2 regions of the Arthrobacter sp. CAN_C5 genome follow, and region 2 is predicted to be linked to the other one. Evidence: riboswitches for the same ligand, from Rfam matches in the RefSeq annotation. Region 2 holds a riboswitch; the other holds the start of a gene.
What was found. A riboswitch is a leader RNA that binds a small molecule or an ion and turns the genes downstream of it on or off. The one in region 2 is predicted to bind thiamine pyrophosphate.

Region 1 (15,236 bases), 1.1 Mb from region 2:
GTTCTTCTATGCTGCCGCCGCCAAATCCTTCAGGCGGTTCACCCAGAATCCACGGGGCCAGATCGTTCTTAACCGCGTCTTTGGCCTACTGTTTGTAGCCGTGGGCATCCTGCTCGCCGTCGCCTGACGCCACCTCGAAGGATCCGCCGCCCATGGCACCCAAAGCCGGGACCGCCGTCGTACCGTTGATCATCGCCGTCGACGGTCGGTCGGGTGCCGGCAAGACCACTCTCGCCGTCGAGCTGGCCGCCCTGCTCCGCGAGCATCACACCGTGAGCCTGTTCCATCTCGAGGACATTTACCCAGGCTGGGACGGTCTGGAAGCCGGCATGGATCGTTACGTTGCGGGGGTGCTCACCCCACTCGCCGCTGGTCGTACCGCACGGTGGCGGGCCTGGGACTGGACCACCGACGACGACGGCCCGGAGCACAGCACCGAGCCAGCCGACGTTGTCATCGTTGAAGGAGTGGGTGCGGCCTGCCGGGCGGCCCTGGAATTCCTGGACGTCAGTATCTGGGTGCACGCCAACGAAGCGGTCAGGCGCACCAGCGCACTGAAGCGCGACGGTGACACGTTCGCCCCCTTTTGGGAGCGCTGGGCGCGGCAGGAGCAGTCCTGGCTCGACCGTGACGAGCCGCAACGGACCGCCGACCTGGTGGTGGACGGCCACCAGGATCCGGCTTCACCCCAGCGGGTCCGGCTGGCCCTCACGGGGTTGCCTCAGTGCGGGACGTTGCTCGCCGTGGAGCGGGCACAGCGTCGCGCGGTAACGCTGGAGGTGGAGCGCCTGCCGGGGCGACCGGATGGTGGCGCCCTCTTCGCCGCGCTCTACGGCGGCTCGGCGTGCGCTCTCTGGCTGGACAGTTCCGACTCGACGCCGGGCGGCGGCGGGCGGAGCCGGTTCAGTATCCTGGCCGACAACGGCGGCCAGTTCGGTCAGCTGGCCCGGCACACCGCGGGAACCACGGAGGTTGTCTCGGGCCCGGTCACCGCCCGCATTCCCGGCCCGTTCTTCCGCTGGCTGGATGGGACCTGGGGCCGACGCTCCGTGCCGACCCCCGCCGACTACCAGTGCGGTTTCACCCTCGGCTGGCTGGGCTACCTGGGCTACGAGCTCAAACGCGAGACCGGCGGCAGCTCGGCGCCGGCTGGCTCCCTCCCTGATGCGGCGCTCCTCTTCGCCGGACGCGCGGTCGTCATCGACCATGAGCAGGAGGTCACCTACCTGCTCACCCTGGCCGGTCCCGGCCGCGATGAGGAAGCCCGGGGCTGGGCCGCTGCGGCACGCCGAGCGGTCGAGGCGGCCTCCACACCGTTGGCAGCCCCGGCTAACAACCAAGATGAGGCTGCCAGCCAAGATGAGACTGCCCCGGTTGGGCACCCCGCACCGGTCTTCACCGCCCGGGACACCCGGGCCGGCTACCTGACCAAGGTCCGGCGCGCGCAGGCTGAGATCCGGGAGGGCAACACCTACGAGGTGTGCCTAACCACCGCGTTGCGCGCCCGCACCGCGGCACCGGTGAACGCGTTGGCCACCTATCTGTCCCTGCGGACGGCCAGCCCGGCACCCTTTGCCCACTTCCTGCAGTTTCCCGGTTTCGCGGTCGCCAGCACCTCGCCGGAACGGTTCCTCCGCCTCGGCGCCAACGGTGCACTGCGTGCCGAGCCGATCAAGGGGACCCGCCGTCGTTCACCGGATCCCTCGACCGACCTCGCCCTCCGGGAGGACCTGCGGACGTCCCTGAAGGACCGCGCCGAGAACGTCATGATCGTTGATCTGCTGCGCAATGACCTGTCCCACGCCGCGGTGCCGGGCAGTGTGAGCGTGAGCCGGCTGTGCGAGATCGAAACGTACGCCACCGTTCATCAAATGGTGAGCACCATTGATGCCCAGTTGCGTCCGGGGGTGTCCCGCGCGGAGGCCGTGGCGGTAGCGTTCCCTGCCGGATCGATGACGGGGGCGCCCAAGATCAGCACCATGGCCATCCTCGATGAGCTGGAAGGCGCACCGCGCGGAGTGTATTCGGGCGCCGTCGGCTACTTCTCCCTGAACGGGGCGGCGGACCTCGCCGTCGTGATCCGCACCCTGGTGTTGGAGGACGACGACGGCGGCACCCGGCTGAGTCTGGGCGTCGGCGGAGCAATCACCGCTGATTCCGATCCCGCCGACGAGTGGGAGGAAGTCCGCACCAAAGCCTTCGGGGTGTTGTCCGGTCTCGGCTCCGACTTCCCGGACAGCTGACGGCTCATGGCACCTCACGCACCCGAACTGTCGGTGGAGCTGGTCACCCGGTTGGTCGCCGGCCAATTTCCCCACTGGGCCGGGCTGGCGGTGTCCGAGGTGCTGCCGGGCGGAAATGACAACCGGACGTTCAGGCTCGGTGACGAGTTCCTGGTCCGGATGCCGAGTGCCGCGGGTTACGCCCCCCAGGTGATGAAGGAGCACCGCTGGCTCCCGATGCTCGCCGCGGAGCTGCCGTTGCCGATTCCCCAACCCGTGGCGCAGGGCGCCCCCGACGACGACTACCCGTGGCCCTGGTCGGTCTACCGGTGGATCGACGGCATTGCTGCGAGCGACACCGGCTCGGTGGATCTGGCCGACTGCGCCGCTTCGCTGGGAGACTTCCTTCGGGCGTTGCACCGGATCGAGACGAACGGTGCTCCCCTGCCGGGTGAACACAATTTACACCGCGGCGGACCGTTGGCCACCTACGACGCGGAGACCCGTGCTGCGATCGCCGACCTGGGGGAGGTGCTGCCCGGGGGTGCCGCAATGGTGGTCTGGGAAGCCGCCCTGGGTGCGCCGTGGACCGGGCCCCCGGTCTGGGTGCACGGCGACGTAGCGGCGGGGAATCTCCTGGTGGACAGCGACGGCCGGTTGGCCGCGGTGATCGACTTCGGCTGCTGCGCGGTCGGCGATCCGGCCTGCGACCTGACAATCGCCTGGACCCTCCTGGACCAATCCGGCCGGGAAGTGTTCCGCGACCGGGTGCGCCTCGATGACGGGACCTGGGCGCGGGCCCGGGGATGGGCACTGTGGAAGGCCCTCATCACCCTGGTCGAATGCATCGGCACCGGCTCCGACGGGGAGTCAGCCACCCGCCGGGTGATCAGCGAAGTGCTGAAGGACCATCAGGGACAGCCTTAGCGGCGGACCTTCCGGCGGCCGCTCATGCCCTCGGCCACACCGATCAGCAGTACGGAGGCAATGACCGCGACGACGAAGCCAAGCACGTTCAACTCAAAGATCTGCCCGGTGCCCAGGAGGCTGGCGATCACTCCACCGATCACCGAGCCGGCAAGACCCAGCAACAGGGTCGCGAGGAGGCTGAGGTTCTGCTTGCCTGGCTTGATGAGCCGTGCCAATGCGCCGATGATGAGTCCAGCGACGATGAATCCGATCACGATAACAATCCGTTCTGTGGGGGCTTTCCCGTTCCGGCGGGAAAAAGTGCCATTTGGTAACACTACTGATGAAATTCTATCGGGAGCGCACTGCCCAGTGAAACCGGCCAGTGCGCCGCCGTCGCCGTCGGCAGGTACCCAACTAAGCTGATCCCATGACTGTTCTCGTATTCCTTGATCCCGCCTACGACGACGGTCGCGTGGCCGACGCCACCCAGCCGCAGATCATGGCCACCGACCTTGGCGCGACGCGCGGAGACGGCATTTTCGAGTCGCTTCTGGCCCTCAACGGTGAGGCCCGGAAAGTGCAGGCGCACCTCGACCGACTCGCGTCCTCGGCGCGGGCGCTGGACCTTGACCTGCCCCCACAGGAGGCATGGCGGCGGGCAATTGCTACAGCGCTCGACGAGTACACGGCGGGTGCTGACGTTCTGCCGGAGACCGAGCTGACGGTGAAGCTGGTAGTGACCCGCGGGGTCGAGGGGGCCACGACGCCCACCGCCTGGGTGCAGGTGGCGCCGGTCCCCGAGAAGACCCGGCGGCAGCGGCGGGACGGGCTGGCAGTGCTGCTCCTCGACCGGGGGTATGACAGCACGGTGGCCCAGCGGGCTCCGTGGCTACTGATGGGCGCAAAAACCCTTTCCTATGCGGTCAACATGGCCGCGGTCAGGTACGCGCAGGCCCATGGCGCCGACGATGTCATCTTCACCTCCTCCGACGGCAAGGTGCTGGAGGGTCCCACCTCCACGGTCCTGCTGGCCCGGGTCCGGGACGGCGTGAAGACGCTGCTGACCCCCCAGCTGGAGAGCGGTATCCTGCCCGGAACTTCGCAGAGTGCGCTCTTCGAGGTGGCGAAGTCTGCCGGGTGGGAACTCGGGTACGGTCCGCTGGTCCCCGCAGAGCTGTACGACGCCGACGGCGTCTGGCTGATCTCCAGTATCCGGCTGCTCGCCCCAGTCAACTCGCTCGACGGACAACAGCTTCCCACCCCGCCCGAGCTCACCGAGGAACTGTCGGCACTGGTAGCGAAAATATCCTGACGCCGGTTGTCGATTTCCGCCCGGGTGAGCCGTCATGGACATGAGCGGCGCAACAGGGCGCCTTCGGAGGACACGATAGGAGCTTTCAGATGAGAACTGAATACATCATCCTGCTGCACGACAACGAGCGCGCCTGGCTCGACGCGACACCCTCACAACGCGCCGAGACCTTCGCACGCCATGACGAATTCACCCGGCGCTGCGGCGAGGACGGGCACAAGATCACCGGAGGCGCGGAACTGCAGCCGTCCGGGACCGCCAGGATTGTGCGGGGCGGCAGCGTCGGCATCACCGATGGGCCCTACACCGAGACGGCAGAGCAGCTGGGCGGTTTTTACCTGGTGGAAACTGACAACCTCGAATCCCTTGCGCATTTGGTCAGTGAGCTGCTGGCCGACACCACCGGGCCCGCCGAGATCCGGGCCACCATCCCACCCAGTGAGGGCAGCTAGATGAAAATCGCAGTCTTTCTCTACCAAGACGAGTCGATCTGGGCGAATGCCACCGAAGCCGAACAGGAACAGTGGATGGGCGAACACGATGCCTTCTCAGAGGCAGCCCGCCAGCGAGGGACGATCATCGCCGGGGAAGCGCTGGCCGCCGTCTCGACAGCGACCACCGTGCGGCGACGCGGGGATCAGGTGAGTCTGACCGATGGGCCGTTCGCTGAAACCGCCGAACAGCTGGGTGGTTTCTACGTGTTGGACGTTCCGGACCTCGACGTCGCGGTGGACCTGGTGAAGCTGCTCCCCGAGTACACGGTGGAGCTGCGCCCCATCACCGAATACTGATCTATCACCGAGAACCGGTCCATCACCGAATACCAGGGAGCACACCAATGCCGGTTCCGTCCGGGGACGCACACGCTGCCCTCGAGCGGGCCTGGCAGGACCATTGGGCCAGGCTCCTCGCCCTGCTGGTGGGCCGGTTCCGCAGGCTTGACCTCGCCGAGGATGCGCTGGCCGAAGCGTTCGCTGCGGCGGTCCGCACCTGGCCGCGGGACGGAACCCCCGACTCCCCTGCGGCCTGGCTGCTCACAGCCGCCCGGCGTCGCGCCCTGGATCAGGTGCGTGCCGAGGCAATCGCGCGGCGGCGGGAACCGCTCATGGTGGTCGACACCGAAGTGCGAGCCCACGCCGCTCAGGCAATCCACGCCGGCGGCCACATACCCGACGAGCGGCTGCGCATGCTCTTCACCTGCTGTCACCCGGCGCTCTCCGCCGATGCCCGGGCGGCCCTTGCACTGAGGTTCGTCAACGGCCTCAGTGTCACCGAGATTGCCCGCCTGTTCCTGGTCCAGGAGTCGACCATGGCCGCCCGGCTCACCCGGGCTAAGAAGAAGGTGGCGGCGGCGGGGATTCCGTTCACCCTTCCGGCAGCGGACCGGCTGGCCGAACGGCTGGAGGTGGTGGCCGCCGTCATCTACCTTGTCTTCACCGCCGGGTACGCTCCGGCCACCGGTGAAGACCCGGTGCGCACCTCGTCCGCTGCCGAGGCGATCCGGTTGGCCCGGCTGCTCGATGACCTGCTCCCCAACCAGCCGGTGGTCCTCGCCTTGCTCGGCCTGATGACTCTCCAGCATTCGCGGCGGGACGCCCGGGTAGCAGCCGATGGCTCGCTGGTGCTCCTCCCGGACCAGGACCGGACCCGATGGCATACCGCCGAGATCCGGTCCGGGCTGGACCTGCTGGGCAGGGTTCCCCCGGGAACATCGGGGCTGGCGTTGGAGTACCTGCTCCAGGCCCGGATCGCCGCCGAGCATGCTGTCGCGGCCCGCGCAGCCGACACCCGGTGGCACCGGATCGCAACCCTGTACTCCGAGTTGGAAGCGCTGACCGGCTCCCCCGTGGTGCGGCTCGCGCGCGCCGTTGCCGTGCTGGAGGACGAAGGCCCCGTGGCAGGTCTCGCGCTGCTGGCCGGGCTGGAAGAACGGCTCCCCCACCACCATCGTCTTCCCGCGGTGCGGGCCGAGCTTCTGGCACGCGCGGGTCGGGCACCGGAGGCGGCTGCCTCGTTTAACGCCGCGATCGCACTCTGCGGTAATGCTGCAGAACGGGACCACCTCCGGCGTCGGGCCGCCGAGGTCGGCGAACAGGCGGGCCGGGGCAACGAGCCCTCCGGCTAACTGGCGTCGAGGAGGAAGTTCCAGGTCCCGGCCAGCACCGCGGCGGTGACCGCTGTTCCGGCGATCAGCACGCCGACCAGGCAAACCCAGAGGTCCAGCCGGGTGAAGGTGCTTTCCCTCGCCCAGGTGCGGTCCCCTGCTCCGAACCCGCGCGCCTCCATGGCCACCGCCAGCCGGGTGGCCCGGCGGATGGCCTGCACAATCAGCCCGAACCCCTGCCCCAGGAAGTTTCGAAACCGGGCCACGGGGTTGCCTTCAAACCCGACCCCGCGGGCATGCCGGGCCAGGCCGAGTGTCCGCCACTCGTCCACCAAAAGACCCACCAACCGCAGCCCCGCAAGTGCACCGAGCACAAACCGGTGCGGCATCCTCAGTTTCTGCGCCAGCGCGTCGGCGAGGTCCGTCGGGTCGGTGGTCGTCAGCAGGAAAATACCGGGAAGGGCGATGGCCAGCCCACGCAACCCGATAGCGATCCCCGAGTTCACCGAGTCCTGGGTGAAGAGCACCGGACCGAATTCCAGGAGCACCGCTCCCGTCTTCTCCGCCAGCAGGGCCGTGCCATAACCTGCGACCACCGCCGCCACGACCAGCGGCCACGTTCGCTTCAGCAGTTGCCAGGCGCTGATCCCCAGCAGCGGGAGCAGCAGCAGTTCGCTCCCCAGCACGACGGCGGCGCTCACCCAGTCGATGCTGAGCATCACCACCACTGTCACCAGGACCGCAGCGAACAGTTTGGATAGCGGGTTGGCCCGCGGCAGGAGCCGGCCGGTGAGCTGCGGCGTCAGCACATCAACGCTCACGAGGCCGCCTCCGGTACTGCCTGGCTATCGGCGACACGCAGCAGCCGGCTTCCCAGCGCCTCGGTGAACTCCTGGTCGTGGGTGACGGCCACCAGGCTGCCACCGCCTTGGATCAGTTCAGCCATCAGGGCTACCAGCTCCGCCCAGGTGTTCGCGTCCTGCCCGAAGGTGGGCTCATCCAGCACCAGGATGTCGGGGTTCGTGGCCAGCATGGTCGCCACCGACAAGCGGCGCTTTTCACCGCCGGAGAGCGTGAAGGGGTTGGCATGCAGCAGCGATGTGAGCCTGAGCCGCTCAGCGATCGGATCGACCCGCCGCCGGAGGGTCGCCTCGTCGCTGCCTTCCAGGCGGCGCGGCCCGAATTCGAGTTCGTCGATCACCCGGTGGGTGAGGAACTGGTGTTCGGGTTCCTGGAACACGGTTCCGATCCGGGTCACCAGCTGGGCTGACTTCCAGGCGTGGGGGTTGGTGCTGGCGCCGCGGGCGAGCGCCGGAGCGGCCTGAAGCACTCCGCCCCGCGGCGGAAGGAGCCCGGCCAGGGTCAGCGCGAGCGTGGATTTGCCGCCCCCGTTGGGTCCGACAATGCCCAGCGACGCCCCCGCCTGCAGGTCAACGTCGACGCCGTCGAGCACCACTGGACCGCGCCTGGTCCGGGCGACCGAAAGCCCACGGGCTGCCAGCAGCGGGTCCCCGGGGGACGGCAGCAGCCCTGGCACGGCTGGCTGGTGCCCGGGGATCCACACGCCGGCCTCCGCCAGCCGCTCGCGGGTGCGGGAGTCAGTGAGGACGGTGCCCGGCGGGCCATCGGCGAGGATACCGCCGTCGGCCGCCAGCACCACCACCCGGTCCACCACGTCAGCCCAGACCGCCACCCGGTGTTCCACCACCACGAAGGTGGCACCGGTTCGATCCAGGACACGGACGACGGCGTCCCGCACCTCCAGGACACCCTCGGGGTCGAGGTTGGCTGTCGGTTCATCCAGCAGCAGCAGCCCGGGCTGCATGGCCAGCACCGCGGCGAGAGCGAGGCGCTGCTTTTGCCCGCCGGAAAGCGCGGTGGTGGACCGGTCCAGGGGAACGTCCAGCCCGACGTCGTCGAGCGCCCACCACACCCGCTCCCAGATCTCCGTGCGGGGGACGGACTGGTTCTCGGCCCCGAACGCCACCTCGTCGCCCACCCGGGCGAGGACGATCTGCGTGTCGGGGTCCTGCAGGACCAGCCCGGCGCGTCCCCGGACCCGGCCGGGCGGGCTTCCGTCGAGGGTGAGGGAACCGTGCTCCTCGCCCTGACCGTCGTCGCCGAGCACGCCCGCCAGGCCATGCAGCAGGGTGGACTTCCCGGAACCGGACGCGCCGAGCAACAACACCCGTTCCCCGGGCTCGACCACCAGGTCAATGTCCTGGACCGCTGGTCTCTTGCGCCCGGCGTGCCGCCAGCTCCAGCCGCAGGCTGCGATCCTGACGGCTGCCCGCTCCCTCGTTTGCTCGGCCATACCGGTTAGACGTCAGCCGTTCGTCCGGCGGCGAAGGCGGACAAGACGCCTGTCTTAGCCAGTCCCCGGACGGCCAGCCACGAGAGAAGCCCCGCGATCACCACACCGGAGATGGATGCGAAGAGCACGTACATGAGCTGCCATTCCACGGCCCAGAGGGCGTTGTAGAGGATGTTCTCGGAGATGGCGAGGGCCAGTCCAGCACCCAGCCCGGCGAGCAACGCCACCCCGAGGTTCCATTTGCGGTAGAGGAACAGCAGGAAGATCAGTTCCGCCCCCAGTCCCTGGATGGCACCGGAGAGCAGGGTGGTCAGGCCGAACTGGGTGCCGAGGAGTGCCGAAACGGCGGCCGCCAGCACCTCGCAGTAAATGGCCGCGCCGGGTTTCCTGATGATGAGGCCGCCGAGAACCCCGGCGATCAGCCACCCTCCGGTATAGAGTCCTGCCAAGGGCGGGAACGCGCTGGTGATCGCTGCGATGCCTGTGTAACCGGCGGACCAGGCGAAGAACACCACCCCGACGGCGACCGCCACCACCGACGCGACGACGATATCGACCACGCGCCACTGATAGTTGGGGCGTCGGGTGGGGGTGTTACGGGTTTGTGCTGGTGATGAAGCCATGTTGAATTCCTCCTGAGGTACAGGAGGGGAGGGCACCTAAGGCCTGCAGCAATGCCACTGGCCGGGCACCCTGAGATACTCGACTCCCTTCGCCGGTACTAGCCGGATCAGGTTCGAGGGTCTGCGGTAGTCCGCACTCTCAGCGCCCGCTCATGATCTGAGCGGCGCTCCCCTGTCGTATGTTTAGCATTTTCCAGCGTACACCTGATCGTTTCACTCCGCCCCCAAACCACCCAGCGTTCGGCGACGGATGCGTCGTTGTCGACGAGGCGAAACGCTAGGCTAGGAAAAAGAGCAACCATCGAAGGAGACACCCATGAACCAGTTTATGAAACTGCTCGGCGTAGCACTGAGCCTCGGAGCCGGAATTGTCGGCGCCAAGCTGGTGGATTTCATCTGGCACAAGACCACCGGCAAGGCATCACCCAAGGATGAGGACGCCCTCGAGAACAGCCTGCGCTCCGCCATCGCGTTCGCCCTGATTTCCGGGGCCGTCCGAGCGGTCCTGCAGGTCCTCACCAACCGCACCACGCAGAAGGCAGCCCTCCGGTTCGCGAAGACCCGCGACCTGACCTAGGCGCCCGCTTTACGTCTCGTCGGGGCGCTCGGCCATATTCGGGTCGGGCGCCCTTTTGCCGGCCGCCTTCTCTACGACCTCATCGAGTTCGTCCATGCTGAGCAGGTCACGCCGCATGTGCTTGGTACGGTAGCCTGCCCGTCCCACCATGTGGGCCGAGACGGGGACGGTCAGCAGCATGAAGATCCAGCACAACAACAGCACGGGCAGCAGGACCCAGCTGCCCAGCTGCAGTGCCATCGCCAGCAGGAACAACAGCAACCCCAACACCTGGGGTTTGGTGGCCGCATGCATTCTGGCCAACAGGTCAGGAAACCGGAGCAGCCCGACACCGGCAGCAACGGACATGAGGGATCCGCCGATCAGGAACACGGCGGTCAGGGCGTCATTCACTGTCTCGTTCATGTCCTATTTCCTGTCCGTCACGAAGCGCGCCACGGTGACCGAGCCGATGAACCCGATCACCGAGATGGCTACCAGGAGCACCACGTTGTCCAGGTGCCGGTTGACCGCCATATCCATGGCAAGTGCCCCACCGATGGTGGCGAGCAGCACGTCGATGGCGAGCACCCGGTCCAGGATGGAGGGGCCCCGGGCAATGCGGTACAGGGCGCACAGGGCGGCGAGGACGAGCAGGCCCGCAGAGATAATGATGGCGACAGTCATCATGTGCTGGCCCCTTCCTGACGGGAGTCGTTCTCCTCATCGAACCGGTCCTCGGCTGTCAGCAGCGCCAGATCGTCCCGCGTTCCCATGATCCTGATCAGCCAGGCTTCGGTGGCGCGCACGTCGGACCGGATTTTTGCAGCATCTTCGGGGGTGACGACGTTCAGGCAGTGCAGGTACAGGGTTGAGGTGGAACGGTCCACCTCAATCACCAGCGATCCGGGGATCAGGGACAGGGCATGCCCTGTGGTGGTGACCAGCAGGTCTGACGGGCTACGCAATTGCACGGCGACGACGGCGTTCACAAGGTGCGGCCCGCGGGTCAACGAGAGCCAGAACACCTCGAAGCTTGCGACCACCAGCTTGTAGATGAACCGGACCGCGAACGGCACGGCGTAGAGCACGTTGAACCGTCCGCTGAGCTCCACCGGGGGCAGGTACAGCAGATTGGCGACGGCGTAGGCGATCAGGCCGCCGAAGATGAGGTTACCCGGGCTGAAGTCCTGCCAGAGTGCACCCCAGACAATGACCAGCCAGATGATCAGAGGCAGTTCGGTGATGAACGGGATCTTCTGCCGGGTCATGGTGCGCTCCCCTCGCCGAGGACAGCCTCAATGTAGTCGGTGCGTTCCAGCATGTTTTTCGCTGCGTTGTCGCTGATCTCGAACAGCGGGCCAGCCAGCAGGGTGAGCAGCAGGCCGAGCCCCACGAGTCCCATGGTCGGACCGACCATGGTGCGTGGCAGCAGGTTGACGGGGTTGCGTCCGGAGAACCGGCCGGTCGTTTCACCGTTGACGCGCTGCGAGGTGCGGACCGCTGAACCGTCAGCCTTGGTTGCCAGCAGGATGGGGTCGGGATGGAGGGCGTCTTCCGGGCGGCGCCAGAACGCGCGGTTCCAGACCCTCGCGATCGCCAGAAGTGTCAGCAGGGAGGTGATCACGCTGGCGCCGACGGCCACGTAGGCGATCGGCGAGCCCAGCTCGACGCCTGCCTGCAGGATCCCCAGCTTGCCAAGGAAGCCGGAGAACGGCGGGATGCCGGCAAGGTTCATGGCCGGGATGAAGAACAGGATTCCGAGGAGCGGAGAGAGTTTGGCCAGACCGCCAAGGCGGTCCATGTTGGCGGTCCCGCCACGACGTTCAATCAGCCCAGTGACCAGGAAGAGACTGGTCTGCACGGTGATGTGGTGGGCCACGTAGAAAATGGCAGCACCCAAGCCGACCACCGTCGAAATCGCCAGCCCGAAAATCATGAATCCGATGTGGCTGACCAGGGTGAAGGAGAGCATTCGTTTGATGTCGGACTGTGCCAGGGCACCGAGGATACCCACCACCATGGTGAGGATCGCGACCACCATCAGCAGCGTATTGATCCGGTCGCCCGGAAAAAGGAGGGTCTCGGTGCGAACCATCGCGTACACGCCCACCTTGGTAAGCAGGCCAGCGAACACTGCGGTCACCGGTGCTGGCGCCGTCGGGTAGGAGTCGGGCAGCCAGAAGGAGAGCGGGAACACCGCAGCCTTGATCCCGAACGCGACGAGCAGCATCAGGTGCAGCATCATCTGCGTCGCCGGGTCGATTTCGCCCAGTTTCACGGCGAGGTCGGCCAGGTTGATGGTGCCGGTAGCCGCGTAGATCATGCCGATCGCGATCAGGAACAAGAGGGAGGACACCACGCTGACCACCACGTAGGTGACGCCGGCACGGATTCGGGGTGTGGTTCCGCCCAGGGTCATCAGCACATAGCTTGCGGTCAGCAGGATCTCGAAGCCGACGTACAGGTTGAACAGGTCACCGGACATGAACGCGTTGGAGACGCCCGCCACCAGGATGAGGTAGGTGGGGTGGAAGATCGAGATCGGCCCGTCCTCGTCCCCGTCGGTCATTCCCTGCCCGGTGGCGTAGACCAGCACGGCCAGGCTGATTGCCGTCGAGATGACCAGCATCAGCGCCGAGAACTGGTCGACCACCAGGGTGATCCCGAACGGCGGCATCCAGCCGCCAATGAACACCGCGGTTGCGCCGTTCACTGCAGCGTTCTGGAGCAGGAACAGTTCGAGGATCAGGGTGATGCTCAGCGTGGAGATGCTCACCGCACGCTGTGACCTTGAGTGGCGGATCAGGAGGAAAGCGATTGCCGCACCGAGGAAGGGCAGGACTACCGCCAGCGGTGCGTAGCTTGCGATGTTCACCGTGGCTCCTTCGGGTCGGCAGAGAGGTCGAGGACTCCTGCGTTCTGGGATCCGGGGGCTTCCTCGGCCTCCTCAAGCGGCGTGAACTCGGTGGTCTCCTCGGGCACATCGGCGTCGTCTTCGGCGTCGAAGCTGCTCTGACTGGCCACCCTGCGGTCCTCCATGTCGTCCTGCACCTCATCGCGCCTGCCCAGCACCCAGGACCGGTAGATGATGCCCAGCATGAAGGCTGTGACGGCGAAGGAGATCACAATGGCCGTGAGGATCAGCGCCTGGGGCAGCGGATCAGAGTAGGCGTCCGCGGGGATTTCCTCTGAGTACAGCGGTGCGACGCCAGCCCGGCCTCCGGTGGAGAGCAGGAGGATGTTGGCACCGTTGGCCAGCAGGATCAGGCCCAGCAGGACCCGGGTCAGGCTGCGCTCCAGCAGCAGGTAGATGCCGCCCGCGAAGAGGGCTGCCATGACCACCAGCAGGGTGATGTTCACGCTCATCGGGCCACTCCCTCGCCGGACTCGGTATGTTCTTGTTGCTGCGCCTGCATGTCGTCCGGATCGGTCGATGCGGAGAGGCCCTCGCTGCGTTCGTCAATCTCCGAGCCCAGGCTGCGCAGCACGTCCAGCACCAGCCCAACGACCACCAGATAGACGCCGATGTCGAAGATGGTCGAAGTGACGAACTTGACGTCCCCGAACACTGGCATCCAGAACTCCAGGATCGCGGTCTGGAGGATCTGACCGCCCAGCAGCAGCGGGATCAATGCGCTGAGGGAGGTGGTCGCCATACCCGCACCGAGCAAAACCCCCGCACTGACCGGGCTGGCTTCCGCCAGCTCGAAGCGCCCACCCGCCAGGTAGCGCACGGTCAGTGCCAGCCCGGCCATCAGCCCACCGGCGAATCCACCGCCCGGCAGATTGTGGCCCGCAAGGAGCAGGTAGATCGAGAAAATGATGATCGAGTGGAAAAGCAGCCGGGTGATGACCTCGAAGATGATCGACCTGCGCTCGGGTGCGAGGGTCCGTCCGGCCACCAGCCACGCGTCCCGCGAGACCGACGAGAACTTCTTCGCCAGCTCCAGCGCCGCGGCTTCCCGCCCGAACACGCCCAGGGGTTCCTGCCCGCGATCGACCGAACCGGATTTGACGCTTTCGGCCCGCTGGCGGGTGTCACCGCGCCCGCGGATGAAGATCAGGCTGGCAATACCGGTGGCGGCAATGGCCAGCACCGAAATCTCGCCGTAAGTGTCCCAGGCCCTGATGTCCACCAGGGTGACGTTGACGATGTTCTCCCCGCCTCCGCCCTCGTAGGCCAGGCCCGGATATTCAAGGGACACCGGGGCGGCGATACGTGAGGCCATGGAGGACATCGCGATTGCCGCCATGACCAGACCGAAGGAGATCCCCAGGACGGCGCGGAGCAACCGGTACCGTCCCGGCTCCTTTTGCCACAGCCGTGCGGGTAGCGAGCGCAGCGCGAGCACGAAGGCGACCAGCACGATCGTCTCGACCAGCATCTGGGTCAACGCCAGGTCGGGGGCGCCCTGCAGCGCGAAAATCAGTGCCATTCCATACCCGGTCACCCCGACCATGAGCACCGCCATGAACCGCTTGGTGGCGCGGATCGCAGCGAGGATGCCAAGGATGATGACGACGCCGGCCGCCACCTGCGCCGGCGAGTCCGCGTAGTGCCACTGGTCCGGAAGCGGCGCGTCGTAGAACACGATCGCCGTCAGCGGAGTGATGATGGCCATGGTCAGGATGACGAAGAGGTAGAACGCCAGCGAACCTCGCTGGGTGCGTCCGGTGATCCAGACGGCGACGTCGTCGAGCGTACCGATCGTGTATTTGTAGCCGCGTTCGGCGTCGATCAGGGCCGGCACCCTGGACTGTGTCCGCTCCACCTGGGCGCGGAACCAGAACAAGAGGACGCCGACGACGATGGTGACCACTGACAAGGCGAGAGCTGGGGTGAAACCGTGCCACAGGGCAAGGTAGCTGTCCTCGCCGTCGGCCTCGAACAGCGTCACGTACGGCTGAATGATGGCGTCCAGCGGGGCCGGCCAGAGTCCAAGCCCCACGGTGAAGACGGTGAGGAGGGCCGGGGCGAAAAGGAATGACTTCTCCACGCGGGTGAACTCAGTGGCTTCCTTCCCCTTGCAGGCGAATCCGCCCCAGACAAACCGGGCGCTGTAGGCGAAGGTGAGCGCCGAGCCGGCCACTATGCCGATGAGCAGCAGGGTGCCGATGGGAGTGGGATCGATCTCTGCCTGGTGGACGAAGGTCTCGAAGATTGATTCCTTGGCCACGAAACCCAGCAGG
Region 2 (15,236 bases):
AGCTTTGACCGTTATGAGAAACTCGCGGCGCTGGTGCCCGACGAGGTCATCACCCACTCCTACGTGCAGGACATCGACCTGCCCCAGGAGGGCGGGACCCTCGCGCTGATTACCCTGGATAACGGGTTGGATCACACCAAGCCCACTACCCTCGGGCCCAACACGCTCATCGAACTCGGCACAGTGCTGGAGGGGCTGAAGACCCGCGCGGCCAACGGCGAACTGGCGGCCGTCGCCATCACCGGGAAGCCCTACTTCCTGGTTGCCGGTGCCGATCTGTCGACCGTCAAAACGCTCAAGGCCGCCGAGTACGGTGCCCTGATGGCTGAGTTGGGCCACGAGGCCTACAACCTTCTGGGGAGCCTCGGCGTCCCGAGCTTCGCCTTCATCAACGGCGTGGCGCTCGGTGGCGGCCTGGAGGTGGCTCTCGCTGCCGACTACCGCACCATTTCCACTGGTGCCAACGGCATTGGCCTGCCCGAGGCGTTCATCGGGCTCGTCCCGGGGTGGGGTGGGGTCTACCGCCTCCCGCGGCTGATCGGTCCGGCCGCTGCCATGAAGGTGATGATCGAGAACCCGCTCAGCAACAACCGGATGCTCGACGGGCGCTCGGCGTTCGACCTCGGTATCGCCGATACCTTGCTGGAGCCAGCCGACTTCCTTGAGCAATCCCTCGCCTGGGCAGCCGGCGTCCTGAAAGACAGCTCAGCCGTCGACGCGCGCCGTGCCACACACGCCGCATACACCGACGCCGACTGGGATGCTGCGGCAGCAGCCGGGCGGGCCTTCGTGGACGCGAAGACCTCCAACGCCGCACCTGCGCCCGGGAAGGTCCTCGACCTTTTTGAAGCCGGGAAGAACCGTACCCGCGAGGAGTCGGCCGCCGCCGAGTGTGAGGCCCTGACCCACCTCATGCAGACGCCCGAGTTCCACGCGACCGTTTACGCGTTCCTGGATCTGGTGCAGAAGCGGGCGAAGCGTCCGGCAGGTGCCCCCGACCGCAAGCTCGCGCGCAAGGTGACGAAGGTCGGCGTCGTCGGTGCCGGTCTGATGGCCGGACAATTGGCGCTGCTCTTCGCTCGGCAGCTCAAGGTCCCCGTGGTCCTCACCGATATCGATCAGCAGCGCGTCGATCAGGGGGTAGCCTATGTCCACGCCGAAGTAGACAAGCTGCTGTCGAAGAAGCGGCTGTCCCCCGATGCGGCCAACCGGACCAAGGCGCTGGTCTCCGGTTCCGTCTCGAAGCAGGCCTTCGCTGACGCCGACTTCGTGATCGAAGCGGTCTTTGAAGAGCTCAGCGTCAAGAAGACGGTCTTCGCGGAGGTGGAGGCAGTGGTGTCACCCGAGTGCATCCTTGCGACCAACACCTCCTCGCTGTCGGTCACCGAGATGGCGGCCGACCTCTCCCACCCCGAACGCGTTGTGGGTTTCCATTTCTTCAACCCGGTAGCGGCCATGCCCCTGTTGGAGATCGTCAAGGCGCCGCACACCGACGACGCCGTCCTGGCCACGGCTTTCGCTCTGGCCAAGGAACTCAAGAAGTCAGCCGTGCTGGTGCAGGACGCGACGGCGTTTGTGGTCAACCGCATCCTGGGCCGGATGTTTGGTGAGATCACTGCGGTGTTCGACGAGGGCACCGACGCCGCGACCGCCGACAACGCGCTGCGCCCGATGGGGCTCCCCATGACGCCGTTCCGTCTGCTCGCCCTGGTGGGACTACCGGTGGGTCAGCATGTCCAGGAGTCCCTGCACGCGTCATTCGGTGACCGGTTCCACGTATCGGCCAATCAGCAAAAGCTGATCGACGCCGGAATCAAGGGACTATGGGTCAGGGGCGAGGACGGCACCGAGACGGTGCCCGAGTCGACCCTGGCGCTGATGTCCCGTGGCGATGCGCCGTCGGACAGCGCCGAGGTGCTCCGCCGAACCCAGGATGCCCTCGCCGACGAGATTGGCCGGATGCTCGATGAGGGAGTGGTTGCCGCGCCCGAGGATATCGACCTGTGTGTCATCCTCGGTGCCGGCTGGCCCTTCCACATGGGCGGAATCACCCCCTATCTGGATCGGGTGGGCGCATCCGAGCGGGTCAACGGGAAGACCTTCCACTAGGACCCGCCCCCTCAAGACCCGCGACCCCGAACGGCGCCCGTTCCCCCCTCTCAGGGGGCGGGCGCCGTTCCCGGTTCTGGCCCAGTCCGCTCACTCGCACCGGAGGAACTCCACCGGCTCCGCTGTGGCACCACGTGCCGCCGGCAGTGTCCCGGGCAGGAAGGCAATCCCCATCACGATCAGGCCGTCGGGAGATAAGTTGTGCACAATTTAGTTTACTGATTGGATAGAGTCATGGAAGGTGACCTTCGGCTCGAGAACCAGCTGTGTTTTGCGCTCTACGACGCGGCCCGCACCATGGCGGGCGCCTATCAGACCGCGTTGACACCCCTCGGGCTCACCTATCCGCAGTTCCTCGTGTTGCTCGTCCTCTGGGAAAAGGACGGCAGTACCGTGTCGCAACTGGGGTCCCGGCTGCATCTTGATAGCGGCACACTCTCACCGCTGCTTAAACGGCTGGAGGCACTTGGGTTGGTGGAGCGTCGCAGGGAAAGCCAGGACGGCCGCACGGTCACCATTCGCCTGACCGAGCGCGGCGCGGGGCTCGAGTCCCAGGCCGCCACGCTCCAGGGAGACCTACGGGACCAGCTCGCAATGAGCGATGAGGAGCTCGCAGCGCTCCACGTCCTGGCAGCACGTTTCTGCAGTGTTGCCAGGTCGCCAACGGCTGGAACACCGTCACCGGCGGAGCACGCCTGACCTCCACCTTGACCGCTCGACCTTCACCCAGCACCAGACCAACCACCGACCGCTTGACCAATCACCGAGGAGAACCATGAACGCCATCTACACTGCCGAGGCCATCGCCACCGGAGCCGGACGCAACGGCCGGACCCGCACCGACGACGGGCAGGTTGATTTTGCCCTTGCGGCACCGAAGTCGCTGGGCGGTTCCGGTGAAGGGACCAACCCCGAGCAGCTGTTCGCGGCCGGGTACGCCGCCTGCTTCCACTCGGCGCTCCAACTTGTCGCCCGGGAGGCCAAAGCCGATCTGGGAGACTCCAGTGTGGGTGCGAAAGTGGGCCTGGGCCGCAACGATAACGGTGGTTTCTCACTTCAGGTAACCCTTGAAGTGGTTGTGCCCGGCCTGTCACAGGACGAGGCACAGGCCCTGGCGGACAAGGCGCACCAGGTATGCCCCTACAGCAACGCGGTCCAGGGCAACATCGATGTTTCTGTGATGGTGTCTGACGACTGAGCCGGGGCTTCATTCCTGCCCGGTGCCTAACCCTGGTGCGGCGCCACAACGACGGCAGCGCGCCGGGTGCGGTAACGCCCCAGTAACGCGGACTGGTCCACACTTAATCTGCTTCGACCTGAGTCGATGTGGAGCGACGCCCGGTCAACCGGTGGCGGCTCCGGAAGTGTGAGGAGTGCTCCATGACGTGGTCCGGCTGGTTCAATCACGGCGCCCCTGCCGGCGGTTTCGCTGGCGGACCGTCGATCGTGTCCCGCAACAATACGGTCTGCAACATCTACGTCCGCGGCGCAGACAACGCCCTCTGGCAGAAAGCCTTCTGGAACGGCGCCTGGCACGACTGGGGCCGCCACAACGACGGCGGTGTTCTCGCCTCCGAACCCGCCCCCGGCTCCATGGGCGACAACCACGAACACGTCTTTGTCCGCGGCACCGACGGCAACGTCTGGTCCAAAGCCTGGACTGGAAGCGGCGGCTGGTCCGGCTGGTTCAACCACGGCGCCCCCGCCGGCGGTTTCGCCGGCGGACCGTCGATCGTGTCCCGCAACAACAGGGTCTGCAACATCTACGTCCGCGGCGCAGACAACGCCCTCTGGCAAAAAGCCTTCTGGAACGGCGCCTGGCACGACTGGGGCCGCCACAACGACGGCGGTGTTCTCGCCTCCGAACCGGTCGCCGACACCATGGGGCAGGAGCATGAGCACGTCTTTGTCCGCGGCACCGACGGCAGCGCCTGGTCGAAGGCGTGGAGCCTGGTCCCGACCGTTGTCCTGCATCTGAAGATCCTGACCGCTCCCACGAGCTTCACCGTGGACCAGATGGTGCAGGCCATGCGGACCGTCTACGCCAGCCGGGGCATCAATGTTGCTCTCGGTTCCACCGAGAACCTCAACCTCCCCTTGCTCACGGACCTCGATGTGGGCGGGTGCACCATGGGATCGACCACCACCGAACAGAACCAGCTGTATGGAAACCGGGCCAATGTCGGCAACGACCATGTGGCGGTCTATTTCGTGAGAAGTACCAATCCGCCGTCGAACGGATGTGCAGCCTTCCCAGCCGGCCGCCCCAGCTGCGCGGTGTCCTCCACGGCCAGCAGCTGGACCCTCGGCCACGAGGTAGGCCACGTGCTGGGCCTACCCCATGTCACGCCGACCGACCGGTTGATGACGGGTGGGGGCACCTGGAATGTCACTAATCCGCCACCCGATCTCGACGGTGCGGAAACCACTACGCTGGTCAACAGCGCACTAACAGTGAACGTTTAGGAGAGCGCCATGTCAGTAACCATGGAGGAAGTCCGGGCAGCCCTTGACCCGGATGAGGTCGACTACCCCGAAGCCTCGAGGCTCGGCCCAGAGGCCCTTCCTCATCTGCTGACCCTGGTCCGTGAGACGGAACCCGGACTTGCTGCCAAGGCCGCCTACCTTGCCGGTGCGATCGACAGCGCACAGTCGGAGGAGGTCGTTGCGGCGGCGGCGGCGAACGACGACGCCCGGGTTCGGGTGGCCGCGGCCGAGGCCGCGGCGATGCTGCCTCCGGAGTCGGCCAGCAGGGTGCTGGGCAGTCTCATGCTCGATGATGATCAGGGGGTGCAGAAGCTCTCGCTGCGGTCGGTGTCTACCGGACTCTCCGCCGAGGTGCGCGACAAGGTGGCCGAGGTCTCTGAAGGTGCACCAGATCCCGGCCTGCGCAAGCTCGCCGCCGAAGCACTCGGTCGGATGCGTTAGCAGACCGCCTGGCTGTTCTCGATGAGGACGGGCTACTGGCGTTGCACCAACGTATCCGGCGTGCACGCAATAAGTACACGACGAGTTATCGCCGGAAAGCGGCGGGAGAAGTGGTCGAATCCGGTGGCCGGGGGAAGGCTGCCAGACGCCAGGCAAAGCGCGACAGCCGCTAGCTACCAACCAACACGTGACGCAACGGCGGAAGCTCCTCGAACGCTGGCCTCGCGAACCAGTACCCCTGGAACAGGCTGATTCCGACCGCCTTGAGCGCGAGGTACTCCCCTTCGGTTTCGATACCCTCGGCGAGGACGGTGATGCCAAGCTTGTGCGCCATATCGACGACGCTGGCGACGACGATCTGCCGGGCCGGGCTCGCGTCGATCCCACGGATGAGCAGCATGTCGATCTTGATCAGATCGGGCTGAAACTCGACGAGCAACCCCAGCCCCGCGTGCCCGGCCCCAAAGTCGTCGATGGCGGTGGTGAAGCCGTGCCTGCGGTATTCGGTGATGATGTTCGTGAGGTGGCCGGTGTCGGACACCTCCTCGTTCTCGGTGAACTCGAACATGATTGCGGACGTCGGGAAGCTATAGCGGGCGGCGGCCTGCAGCGTGGCGCGAAGGCAGGCAGCCGGCTCGTAGACAGCGTTTGGCATGAAGTTGATGGAAAGCTTCAGTTCCTGATCCGCAGGGAACAGCCGCGAGGCCAGTTCGATCGCCTTGACCCGGCAATCCTGGTCGAACCGGTACTTCTGCTCCGGTGTCACCCGCGAGAGGACGTCGTAGGCACCTTCGCCGGCGAAGCCCCTGACCAGTGCCTCATAGCCCCAGACCCGCCCGGCGACGGCGTCATAGATCGGCTGGAAGGCCGTGCTGAAGTCAAAGTCCAACTTTGACGAAGTTCTGCAGCCGTCACATGCCATGGGGATCCTCTCGGGGGTTGGGTCTACGGTATGTCACGGGGGCCGGATGTCAGTCGATTTCGGCGTGTCGGACCGTTCCCAGGTATTCACTTGCCCGGCAATGCTGCTGGCCATAAGTGGTGGAAGTGGTTGATCGGTCCGCTACCGTCACCAACCTGCAATTCGTCGGCGTAAGTCAAGGCCTCCTGCAGCCACTTCTTCACCTCACTGACGGCGATACCCCAGTCCCCCGTGCGCGCCATGACGGTCGCAACGGCAGCGGACAATGAACACCCTGTTCCATGGGTGTTGTCGGTCGGGACTCGGGGAGCGAGGAACTCGCGAAGGGTCTCCCCGGCCATTCCTGCCGCATCCACCAGGGCATCCGGGCTCGAATCCGTGAGCAGGTGCCCACCCTTGACGAGGACAGCCGTTCCGGTGCTGGCAGAGAGCCGCTGCGCCTGGTCCAGGGCCTCCGGCCAGTGCGTGGCAACCGGAGCGCCGACCAGAACCGCGAGCTCGGGCAGATTAGGCGTTACCAGGCTTACCGTTCCGACCAGGCCCCGCATGGATGCTTCCGCCGAGTCAGCCAGCAGTCTGTCGCCGCTGGTGGCAATCATGACGGGATCAAGCACCACCAGCTGTGGTTGAACGCGGAGGAGCCACTCGTGGACAACCTCGATGGTCGCCACGTCACCGAGCATCCCGACCTTCACGGCGTCGATGGTCACGTCGTCGCTCACTGCATCCAACTGTTCACGCAGAAACGGGGTCGGTGGAGTGTGCACCGAGCGGACGCCTCTCGTGTTCTGCGCGACGAGCGCTGTCACGACAGCCATCCCGTAACCGCCCATCGCGGCAATACTCTTCAGATCGGCCTGGATGCCCGCCCCGCCCGTGGGATCCGTTCCGGCGATGCTGAGAACGCGGGGGACCCGGCGGAGGGCAAGCGGCCCTAGGATCGCCATTGGCCGGCCAACTCTCGCGCTGCTGCCTCCGGATCGGTCGACGCACAGACGGCTGAGACGACCGCGACCCCTGCAGCCCCGGCGTCGCGGAGGGGGCGTACATCGGATACCCCGATCCCGCCAATTGCCACACACGGCAAAGAGCTTCCCGAAGCCAGAGCACCGAATCCTTCGGTTCCCAACGGATCGGGATGATCAGCTTTGGTGGCTGTCGCATGGATGGCACCAATCCCCAAATAGTCCACGGTCGAAGCCGGCAGGTTGTGAGCGGTCCCGATTTCGCTGCCGGTGGCAGCGCTGAGGCCTACGATCGCACCCGGACCGACGATTGACCGCACCAAATGGACGGGCAGGTCGGATTGACCAACGTGCACTCCGGCGACCTGTGCTCCGCGGGCCCGAGCAGCCAGGAAGACGTCAACCCGGTCGTCGACCAACACGGGGACAATCGATCCAACCGATTCGGCAACCGCGAGAAGTAACTGGAGCAGACCCCTGGTTGACGCGTTCTTGTCGCGCACCTGAACCATGGTCGCGCCGCCGGCCACCGCCGCTGCAACGACGTCGGCTACCGGAGTAGGTTGGCACAGGCCAGTGTCAGTCACAAGGTACAGAGACAGCTGGTCCCGAAGGGTCACCGCCTCGTTCCATCGCTTCATCGCGCGCCGTCCGATGGGCTCACCGCAAGGAGATTCAGACCGGAGGCGACGTCGTCGGGTGTCACGGCAGCCAGCCGGTCGAGGAATTCGATGGCGAAGCTCCCGGGTCCGTTTGCTCGCGCCGCCGCCTGCTCCGCTGCGAGGGTGTACACACCCGTGGCCGCAGTGGCCGCGAGAACGGCATCGTCGGTTAGAGCGGCGAAGGCAGCCATGACGGCCCCCAGCGCGCAGCCCCCACCCGTCACCTTCGTAAGCAGGGCATGCCCGTTCGCTACGACTACGGCATCTCCATCCGGACCAACCATGAGATCGTGGGCGCCTGATATGGCCACAGCCGACGACGTCGACCGTGAGAGTGACCGGGCCGCGTGCAGAGCATCCAGAGGATCGTCGGTGGAATCGACTCCGCGACCACCAGAGCCCGCACCCGCCAAAGCGAGGATCTCGGAGGCATTCCCCCGAATGATCCTCGGGCTCCGCCCCGCCAGCTGACCGGCCAGCTCCGTGCGGACAGAGAGGAATCCGACGGCCACGGGGTCCAGCACCCACGGCGTCCCGGCGGCATTCGCCGCAACCACGGCTTCGGTCATCGCCGTCTGCTGATCCCGCTGGGGAGTTCCCAAATTGATAAGGATCCCCGACGCGACGGAGGCGAACTGCTTGGCTTCCGAGGGAATATCCACCATGGCCGGCGCCGCCCCGACCGCGAGGAGGACATTGGCGGTGAAGTTGGTCACCACCGCGTTGGTAATACATTGGACCAAGGGGGTGGTGGACCGTAATTCTTCGAGCAGTCGAGCACAATCAGATGATGCATGACGAACAGTCATCCACGACATCCCTTCGCTAGTTCGAACTAGATCAGGTTCAACGGGTGTCAATTCTCAGCTGCTTCTGGTGAGCAGCACCCCGTGCCATGGTCACCACCCTAACCGCTACGCCCCAGACCTACCCAAATCCCCGCGCCAGCCCTGCCGGGTAGCGGGACGGTCTCCCCGCCGGTTACTGTGTCAGGAGCGACACGGGGTGCCGGTTCTTGCTGGCTGAGATCATACCCGTCGAACCTGATCCAGTTCGGACTGGCGAAGGGATGTCCATCCGGTCTTTTCGGTCGGTTCATGCGTCTTTTCGCCCCGCTTATCACACGACTTCAGACGGGGTACTGCATGCAACTCACCGAACAGATTGTCCTGGTTACCGGAGGCGGTCGGGGCTTGGGCCGGAGCATCGTCGAGGCGTTCTCGGCTGAAGGCACCCGCGTAGTCATTAACTACCGGGCCAGCTCAGCCCAGGCTCACGAGCTCGCCGCCCAGATCGGTCCGGAACGGGCATTGGCTGCAGCAGCGGATGTAACGGACCCTTTGCAGGTCGGCGATCTTCTCGAACGAGCGCGGGTGCACTTCGGAGCTCCTGTCACCACGGTGGTGAACAACGCGCTGGCATCATTCACTTTCAATGGGGATGCCCGCTCCACCGCAGCGGAGATCAGTTGGACTGATTTCAGCGCCCAGTTCGCCGGCAGCGTCAAAGCCAGCCTGAACACCACGCAGGCAGCACTTCCGGGAATGCGTGGGCACAACTTCGGGCGCATCATCAACATCGGCACGAACCTGTTCCAGAACCCTGTGGTGCCTTATCACGACTACATCGCGGCGAAAGCAGCGCTGCTTGCGCTGACCCGGACCCTGGCGAAAGACCTTGGCCCGCAAGAACATCACTGTCAACATGGTCTCCGGGGGGCTCCTGCGCACCACTGACGCCAGCGCCGGGACCCCCGACGACGTCTTCGATTACATCGCCGCATCAACCCCGCTGGGGCGGGTGACCACTCCGCAGGAGTTCGCCGACGCTGTCCTCTTCTTCGCCTCGCCCTGGGCCCGGTCCGTAACTGGGCAGAACCTGGTGGTTGATGGCGGGTTGGTGATGGACTGATCAATGCCTTGATCAGTCCCGGCTCCCAGGCGGCCAAGGAGCTTCGACTGGTCTAGGCGGCCCGCGGGAAAATGCGGTCGAGCTCCTGCAGTTCCGTTTCTGAGGGTACCCAGCACACCGCTTCGGCGTTCTGCTCGATCTGTTCCGGCTTGGTGGCGCCCGCAATGACCGAGGCGACGGACGGCTGGGCCGCCAGCCAGGAGAAGGCAACCTGCAGTTCGGTCAGGTCACGGGCCCTTGCGAAGGCTCCAAAGTCGGCGAGCTGGTCCCAGTCGGCGCCGTCCAGCAGGTTGGTGCGGGAGTGGGTGAGCCTGCTGCCCGCCGGAACCTTCGATGCACTGTACTTGCCGGTCAGCAGTCCGTTGGCGAGGGGAAAGAAGGGGAGCACGCCGATCCCGTACGCTTCGGCTGCGGGGACAACCTCGGCTTCGATCCCGCGTTCGAGAAGATTCCAGTGGTTTTGGGCCGAGATGAAGGGCGTGTATCCGCCGAGCTGGGCTACGAACTCGGCCTCGGCGAGCTGCCAGCCGGCCCGGTTGGAATGGCCGATGTACCTGACCTTGCCGCTGGTGACCAGGGCGTCCAGCGCAGAAAGGGTCTCCTCGATGGGCGTCAGCGGGTCTGGCGCGTGGAACTGGTACAGGTCGATCCAGTCGGTGCCCAGGCGTCGCAGCGATGCGTCGACAGCCTTCATGATGTACCGGCGCGATCCGCGCGCACCCCAGTCCGGACCGTTGGCGCCTTTCAGGTCCAGGCCGAATTTGGTGGCGATGAGCACGTCGTCGCGGTTCTTGACGAGTGCCTTGCCCAGCATTTCCTCGCTCAGGCCGGGGGTTTTGCCGTAGGAATCGGCCACGTCGAAAAAGTTGATTCCCGCATCGATGGCGGCTCCGATGACGGCGTTGGTGCCACGCTGCGTCTCGGTGGGCGTTCCGGAGCGGCCCAGGTTGTTGCAACCGAGCCCCACCACTGAAACGTTCAGTCCGGAGTTGCCAAGTCTGCGATATTCAGTCATGGGACTACGCTACAACATCGGTTACCCGGGGCACCTTCTGGTGCCCCGGGTAAAATCTCTCATGTTCGGGTTCAGGCGAACCAGATACCCATTTCCCGCTGCGCCGATTCTGCCGAGTCCGAACCGTGGACCAGGTTCTGCTGCACCTTCAAACCCCAGTCCCGGCCCAGATCTCCCCGGATGGTGCCGGGTGCGGCGGCTGTTGGCTCGGTGGCACCGGCGAGGGACCGGAATCCTTCGATGACCCGCTCGCCCTCAAAGATCGCGGCGACGATGGGCCCACTGAGCATGAACTCGACGAGCGGTTCGAAGAAGGGCTTGCCGACGTGCTCCTCGTAGTGCTCTTCGAGCATTGCACGGGTGGCCGACACCATTTTCAGGTCCACCAGGGTGTACCCCTTGGCTTCAACCCGGGCCAGAATAGTCCCGGACAGAGCGCGGGAAACGCCGTCGGGCTTGATCAGTACAAGAGTGCGTTCAGCGCTCACAGAAGTCCTCCAAAGTGTTGGGTATGGCCAGTGGAACTCTACTAAACATTAGTGCCGGGCTCTGACCCGCCCTCGGGGTTCGCCCGTTCCCATTCGGCCTGCTGACGGTCACGCTCCTCGTTTTCGGCGTCAAGGCGGATCCCGGTACGGATTCCGTACAGCCAGGTCAGGGCGAACAGCACCCCGATCAGGAACATGGTGGGTTCGATGAACCCGGTAGCGATGATGACCAGTTGCAGCACCCAGCCGATGGCAATGCCGTACGGCTTGGTCAGGAACGCGCACGCCCCGACCAGTGCGATGGCCAACGCAATCCCCACGGTTAGGATCAACACTGGTGAGATGGTGTCGCGCAACAAGCCGAATGCGGCGAGGGTCGCAAACAAAACCACCAGCGCTTCGAGGGTGAGGACCACTGAGGCAAAGGTGACTTTGATGGAACGCCGTTTCTTCGGCATTCCGGGTCGCCACTCCCGCTGCGCCTTGGTCATACGGCGTTTCCGGTTTTGCTCCATGTGCACTCCCCTACTTACCCAGCAGGGTGCGGGCCTCCCCCACCACCGTGATCGAACCGGTGATGAGGATGCCCCCTGCGAGGTCGTTGTTTTCCTCGGCCTTCATGACGGCCCATTCAAGCGCGTCGTCGAGCCGTTCGGCGATGTGGACGTGTTCCTCGGCGAACCCGGCCGCTAGCGCGTCCTGCAGCAGATCAGCAGCAGGGATGGCGCGCGGTGAATTCGACTGGGTCAGGCAGACGTCCTCGAGGATGCCACCCAGTTCCTCATGCAGCTCGGCCAGGATGGCTCCCGCATCCTTGTCCTGGAGCACGCCGACCACCAGGATCAACCGGCTGAAGTCGAAGGCTTCCTTGACGGCTGCCGCGGTTGCCTTGGCGCCGGCCGCGTTGTGCGCCGCGTCGACGATGATGCTCGGTGCCGTGCGCACCACTTCGATCCGCCCCGGCGAGGTGACGGTTCGCAACCCTTCGCGGACCACCGCGGCGTCGAGTTCACGGGTCCCGCCACCGATGAATGCCTCGACGGCGGCGACGGCGACGGCGGCGTTCTGCGCCTGATGCGCCCCGTGCAGGGGCAGCAGCAGTTCCTCGTACCGGCCGGCTATCCCGTTGATGGACAGCACCTGACCGCCGACGCCGATGGTCCTGGTTTCGACCCCGAACTCAACTCCCTCGAACCGGAACTCAACGCCGACTTCGCGAGCCTTCTCGAGGAGCACCTGGGCGGCCTCGTGGGGCTGGGCCGCGCTGATCAGGAAGCCGCCCGGTTTGATGATCCCCGACTTTTCCAAGGCAATATCGTATTCGGTGTCACCGAGCAGCTCGGTGTGATCGAGGGAAATCGGCGTGACAACTGCTACCTGGCCGTCGCCCACGTTGGTTGCGTCGGTGATGCCGCCGAGCCCTACCTCGATGATGGCGACGTCGACGGGCTCGTCGGCGAAGACCGCGAACGCGAGAATGGTGATGCTTTCGAAGTAGGTCAGCCGGGGGTCCCCCGCCGCTTCCAGTTCACCGTCGATGATTTCCAGGAACGGCCGGATCTCATCCCAGATCCGGACGAAGGTCTCATCCGAGACCGGTTCGCCGTCGATACTGATCCGTTCGGTGACGCTGCTCAGGTGGGGGCTGGTGTAGCGTCCGGTCCGCAGCTCGTGGGCCCGCAGGATGCCCTCGACCATGCGTGCGGTCGAGGTCTTCCCGTTGGTCCCGGTCAGGTGGATGATCGGGTACGCCTTGTTGGGTTCGCCAAGGATCTCCATCGCCCTGAGCATCGGCGCCATCCGGGGTTCCATTTTGTTCTCGGGCGCCCGGCTGAGTAGTTCAGCGTAGACGCTCTCGACCGAGAACCGGTCAAAGCTCCCTACCGGGGCCGGGCCTTCGGCGTCCATTGGTTCCGGGGTCTGCTGGCTCATGGGTGCCTCTCTACTGTGACTGTGTACTCGCCGACGGTCAGCGCGCCGTCAGCCGGCGATGCGGCGACGACGTGCAGGTCGGTGGTCAGCGTTTCCGCCTTGATCAGCGGTGCGTTGGCTGTCAGCGCGTCCACCAGTTCGGGTGCCGCGCGGAGCGTGGTCGTGATCCGGTCGCTGATGTGCAGGTCAGCGTCGCGGCGGGCCTGTTGGATGGCACGGATGGCGTCCCTGGCCGCTCCTTCGGCGGCGAGTTCGTCGGTGACCTCCGTGTCGAGGACCAGGAACCCACCCCCGGGCAGGACTGTGACAGCCTTCCCGGAGTTGTCGCCGTCGTCGGACACGACCGTCTCCAGGGTGTACTCGTGGGGCTCGAGCGCCAGTTCACCGGCGGTCACCGCACCGTCGGCGGTTACCGACCAGTCACCGGACTTGGCTGCCTTGATGGCGGCCTGGACGTTTTTGCCCAGCCGCGGGCCGGCGGCACGGGCGTTCACCACGAGCTTGCTCACAATCCCGAATTCCTCGGGTGAGGCGTCGGCCGCGTCGATCAGCCGGACCTTCTTGATGTTCAGCTCATCAGCGATGATCCCCTGATACTGACCGTCAAGGTTCCCAGCGGACGGCGCTACCACCGTGAGGTTGGCGAGCGGCAACCTCACCCGCAGGTTGGCCGCCTTCCGCAGGCTGGAGCCGGTGGAGCAGATCTGGCGGGTGCGTTCCATCCGCTCGACGAGGTCGGGAGCCTCGGGGAACGCCGATGCCTCGGGCCAGTCGGTGAGGTGCACCGAACGCCCGCCGGTCAGTCCACGCCAGATTTCCTCGGTGACGAGGGGCAGCAGCGGCGCTGCCGCCCGGCAGACAGCCTCGAGGCAGGTGTAGAGCACGTCGAAGGCGTCGGTGTCTTCGTCGAAAAACCGCTGCCGGCTCCGGCGGACGTACCAGTTGGTCAACGTATCCAGGTAGCGGCGCAGGGTCTCGCAGGCGTCGCTGATGTTGAAGGCATCCAGGGACGCCGTCATGTCCCGCACCAGATTTCCGGTGTAGGCGAGGATGTAGCGGTCGACGGGCTCCGCGAGGCGGTCGGCCTGCTCCGGGCCCACCGTTTTCGCTTCGTATCCGGTACCGCCAGCGGCGGCATTCGTGTACAGGCTGAAGAAGTGCCACACGTTCCAGAGCGGGAGGATGACCTGCCGGACGCCGTCGCGGATGCCCTGCTCGGTGACGATCAGGTTGCCACCGCGCAGGACCGGGGAGGACATGAGGAACCAGCGCATCGCGTCGGCGCCGTCACGGTCGAGGACCTCGGTGACGTCCGGGTAGTTGCCCAGGCTCTTCGACGCCTTCTGGCCGTCGTCGCCCAGCACGATGCCGTGGCTGATGACGTTCCGGAACGCAGGCCGGTCGAACAGCGCCGTGGAGAGGACGTGCAGCATATAGAACCAGCCGCGGGTCTGACCGATGTACTCCACAATGAAGTCGGCGGGGTTGTGCGACTCGAACCATTCCTGGTTCTCCATCGGGTAGTGCACCTGAGCGAACGGCATGGAGCCGGAGTCGAACCAGACGTCCAGGACGTCCTCGACCCGGCGCATGGTGGACTGACCCTCCGCCGGGGAGCGGGGGTCGTCGGGGTTCGGCCGGGTCAGCTCGTCAATGAACGGGCGGTGCAGGTCGGGCTCGCCGGCCTTGTTCAGCGGCAGCCGCCCGAAGTCGGCCTGGATCTCGGCGAGAGAGCCGTAGACGTCGGTGCGGGGGTACGCGGGGTCGTCGGACTGCCAGACCGGGATAGGGCTCCCCCAGTACCGGTTTCGGCTGATCGACCAGTCCCGGGCGTTCTGCAGCCATTTGCCGAACTGTCCGTCCTTCACGTTCTCAGGGATCCAGTTGATGCCCTGGTTCAGGTCCACCATCCGGTCCTTGATTTTCGTGACCTCGACAAACCAGGAGGACACCGCACGGTAGATCAGCGGGTTGCGGCACCGCCAGCAGTGCGGGTAGCTGTGGACGTAGCTCGCCTGGCGGACCAGCCTGCCGCTGTCCTTCAGCACCCGGGTGATCGGCTTGTTGGCGTCGAAAACCTGCAGTCCCACAATGTCGGCGAGGGGCCCGTGCCCGTACATCGGCAGGAAGCGCGCCCCTTCATCCACTGACAGGATGACCTGGATCCCGGCCTCCTCGCAGATCTTCTGATCCTCCTCGCCGTAGGCGGGCGACTGGTGCACGATGCCGGTGCCGTCGGTGGTGGTCACATAATCGGCCACCAGGAAGCGGAAGGCGTTCCGATAGCCGCCCTGTTCGGGGTCA

Region 1: another riboswitch for thiamine pyrophosphate. It lies ahead of H4V95_RS02740 (ECF transporter S component); the one in region 2 lies ahead of thiM (hydroxyethylthiazole kinase).

The regions. Positions count from the first base shown of each region.
Region 1 is NZ_JAGGMZ010000001.1:552,193-567,428, reverse strand. It holds gene H4V95_RS02790 (LysE family transporter) at 1-127, shown strand, start outside; gene pabB (aminodeoxychorismate synthase component I) at 153-2,243, shown strand; gene H4V95_RS02780 (aminoglycoside phosphotransferase family protein) at 2,250-3,149, shown strand; gene H4V95_RS02775 (GlsB/YeaQ/YmgE family stress response membrane protein) at 3,146-3,406, opposite strand; gene H4V95_RS02770 (aminodeoxychorismate lyase) at 3,562-4,446, shown strand; gene H4V95_RS02765 (YciI family protein) at 4,536-4,898, shown strand; gene H4V95_RS02760 (YciI family protein) at 4,899-5,237, shown strand; gene H4V95_RS02755 (RNA polymerase sigma factor) at 5,285-6,571, shown strand; gene H4V95_RS02750 (energy-coupling factor transporter transmembrane protein EcfT) at 6,568-7,371, opposite strand; gene H4V95_RS02745 (ABC transporter ATP-binding protein) at 7,368-8,864, opposite strand; gene H4V95_RS02740 (ECF transporter S component) at 8,870-9,487, opposite strand; TPP riboswitch at 9,555-9,671, opposite strand; gene H4V95_RS02735 (DUF4235 domain-containing protein) at 9,804-10,064, shown strand; gene mnhG (monovalent cation/H(+) antiporter subunit G) at 10,074-10,469, opposite strand; gene H4V95_RS02725 (monovalent cation/H+ antiporter complex subunit F) at 10,473-10,730, opposite strand; gene H4V95_RS02720 (Na+/H+ antiporter subunit E) at 10,730-11,314, opposite strand; gene H4V95_RS02715 (Na+/H+ antiporter subunit D) at 11,311-12,921, opposite strand; gene H4V95_RS02710 (Na(+)/H(+) antiporter subunit C) at 12,918-13,412, opposite strand; gene H4V95_RS02705 (Na+/H+ antiporter subunit A) at 13,409-15,236, opposite strand, start outside.
Region 2 is NZ_JAGGMZ010000001.1:1,680,252-1,695,487, reverse strand. It holds gene H4V95_RS08005 (3-hydroxyacyl-CoA dehydrogenase NAD-binding domain-containing protein) at 1-2,109, shown strand, start outside; gene H4V95_RS08010 (thiolase family protein) at 1-1, shown strand, start outside; gene H4V95_RS08000 (MarR family winged helix-turn-helix transcriptional regulator) at 2,344-2,808, shown strand; gene H4V95_RS07995 (organic hydroperoxide resistance protein) at 2,885-3,307, shown strand; gene H4V95_RS07990 (hypothetical protein) at 3,490-4,575, shown strand; gene H4V95_RS07985 (HEAT repeat domain-containing protein) at 4,585-5,037, shown strand; gene H4V95_RS07980 (EAL domain-containing protein) at 5,207-5,926, opposite strand; gene thiD (bifunctional hydroxymethylpyrimidine kinase/phosphomethylpyrimidine kinase) at 6,046-6,906, opposite strand; gene thiE (thiamine phosphate synthase) at 6,894-7,565, opposite strand; gene thiM (hydroxyethylthiazole kinase) at 7,562-8,395, opposite strand; TPP riboswitch at 8,387-8,487, opposite strand; TPP riboswitch at 8,578-8,673, shown strand; partial or broken gene H4V95_RS07960 (3-oxoacyl-ACP reductase) at 8,732-9,497, shown strand; gene H4V95_RS07955 (aldo/keto reductase) at 9,550-10,512, opposite strand; gene ndk (nucleoside-diphosphate kinase) at 10,584-11,000, opposite strand; gene H4V95_RS07945 (DUF4233 domain-containing protein) at 11,042-11,491, opposite strand; gene H4V95_RS07940 (bifunctional folylpolyglutamate synthase/dihydrofolate synthase) at 11,526-12,932, opposite strand; gene ileS (isoleucine--tRNA ligase) at 12,929-15,236, opposite strand, start outside.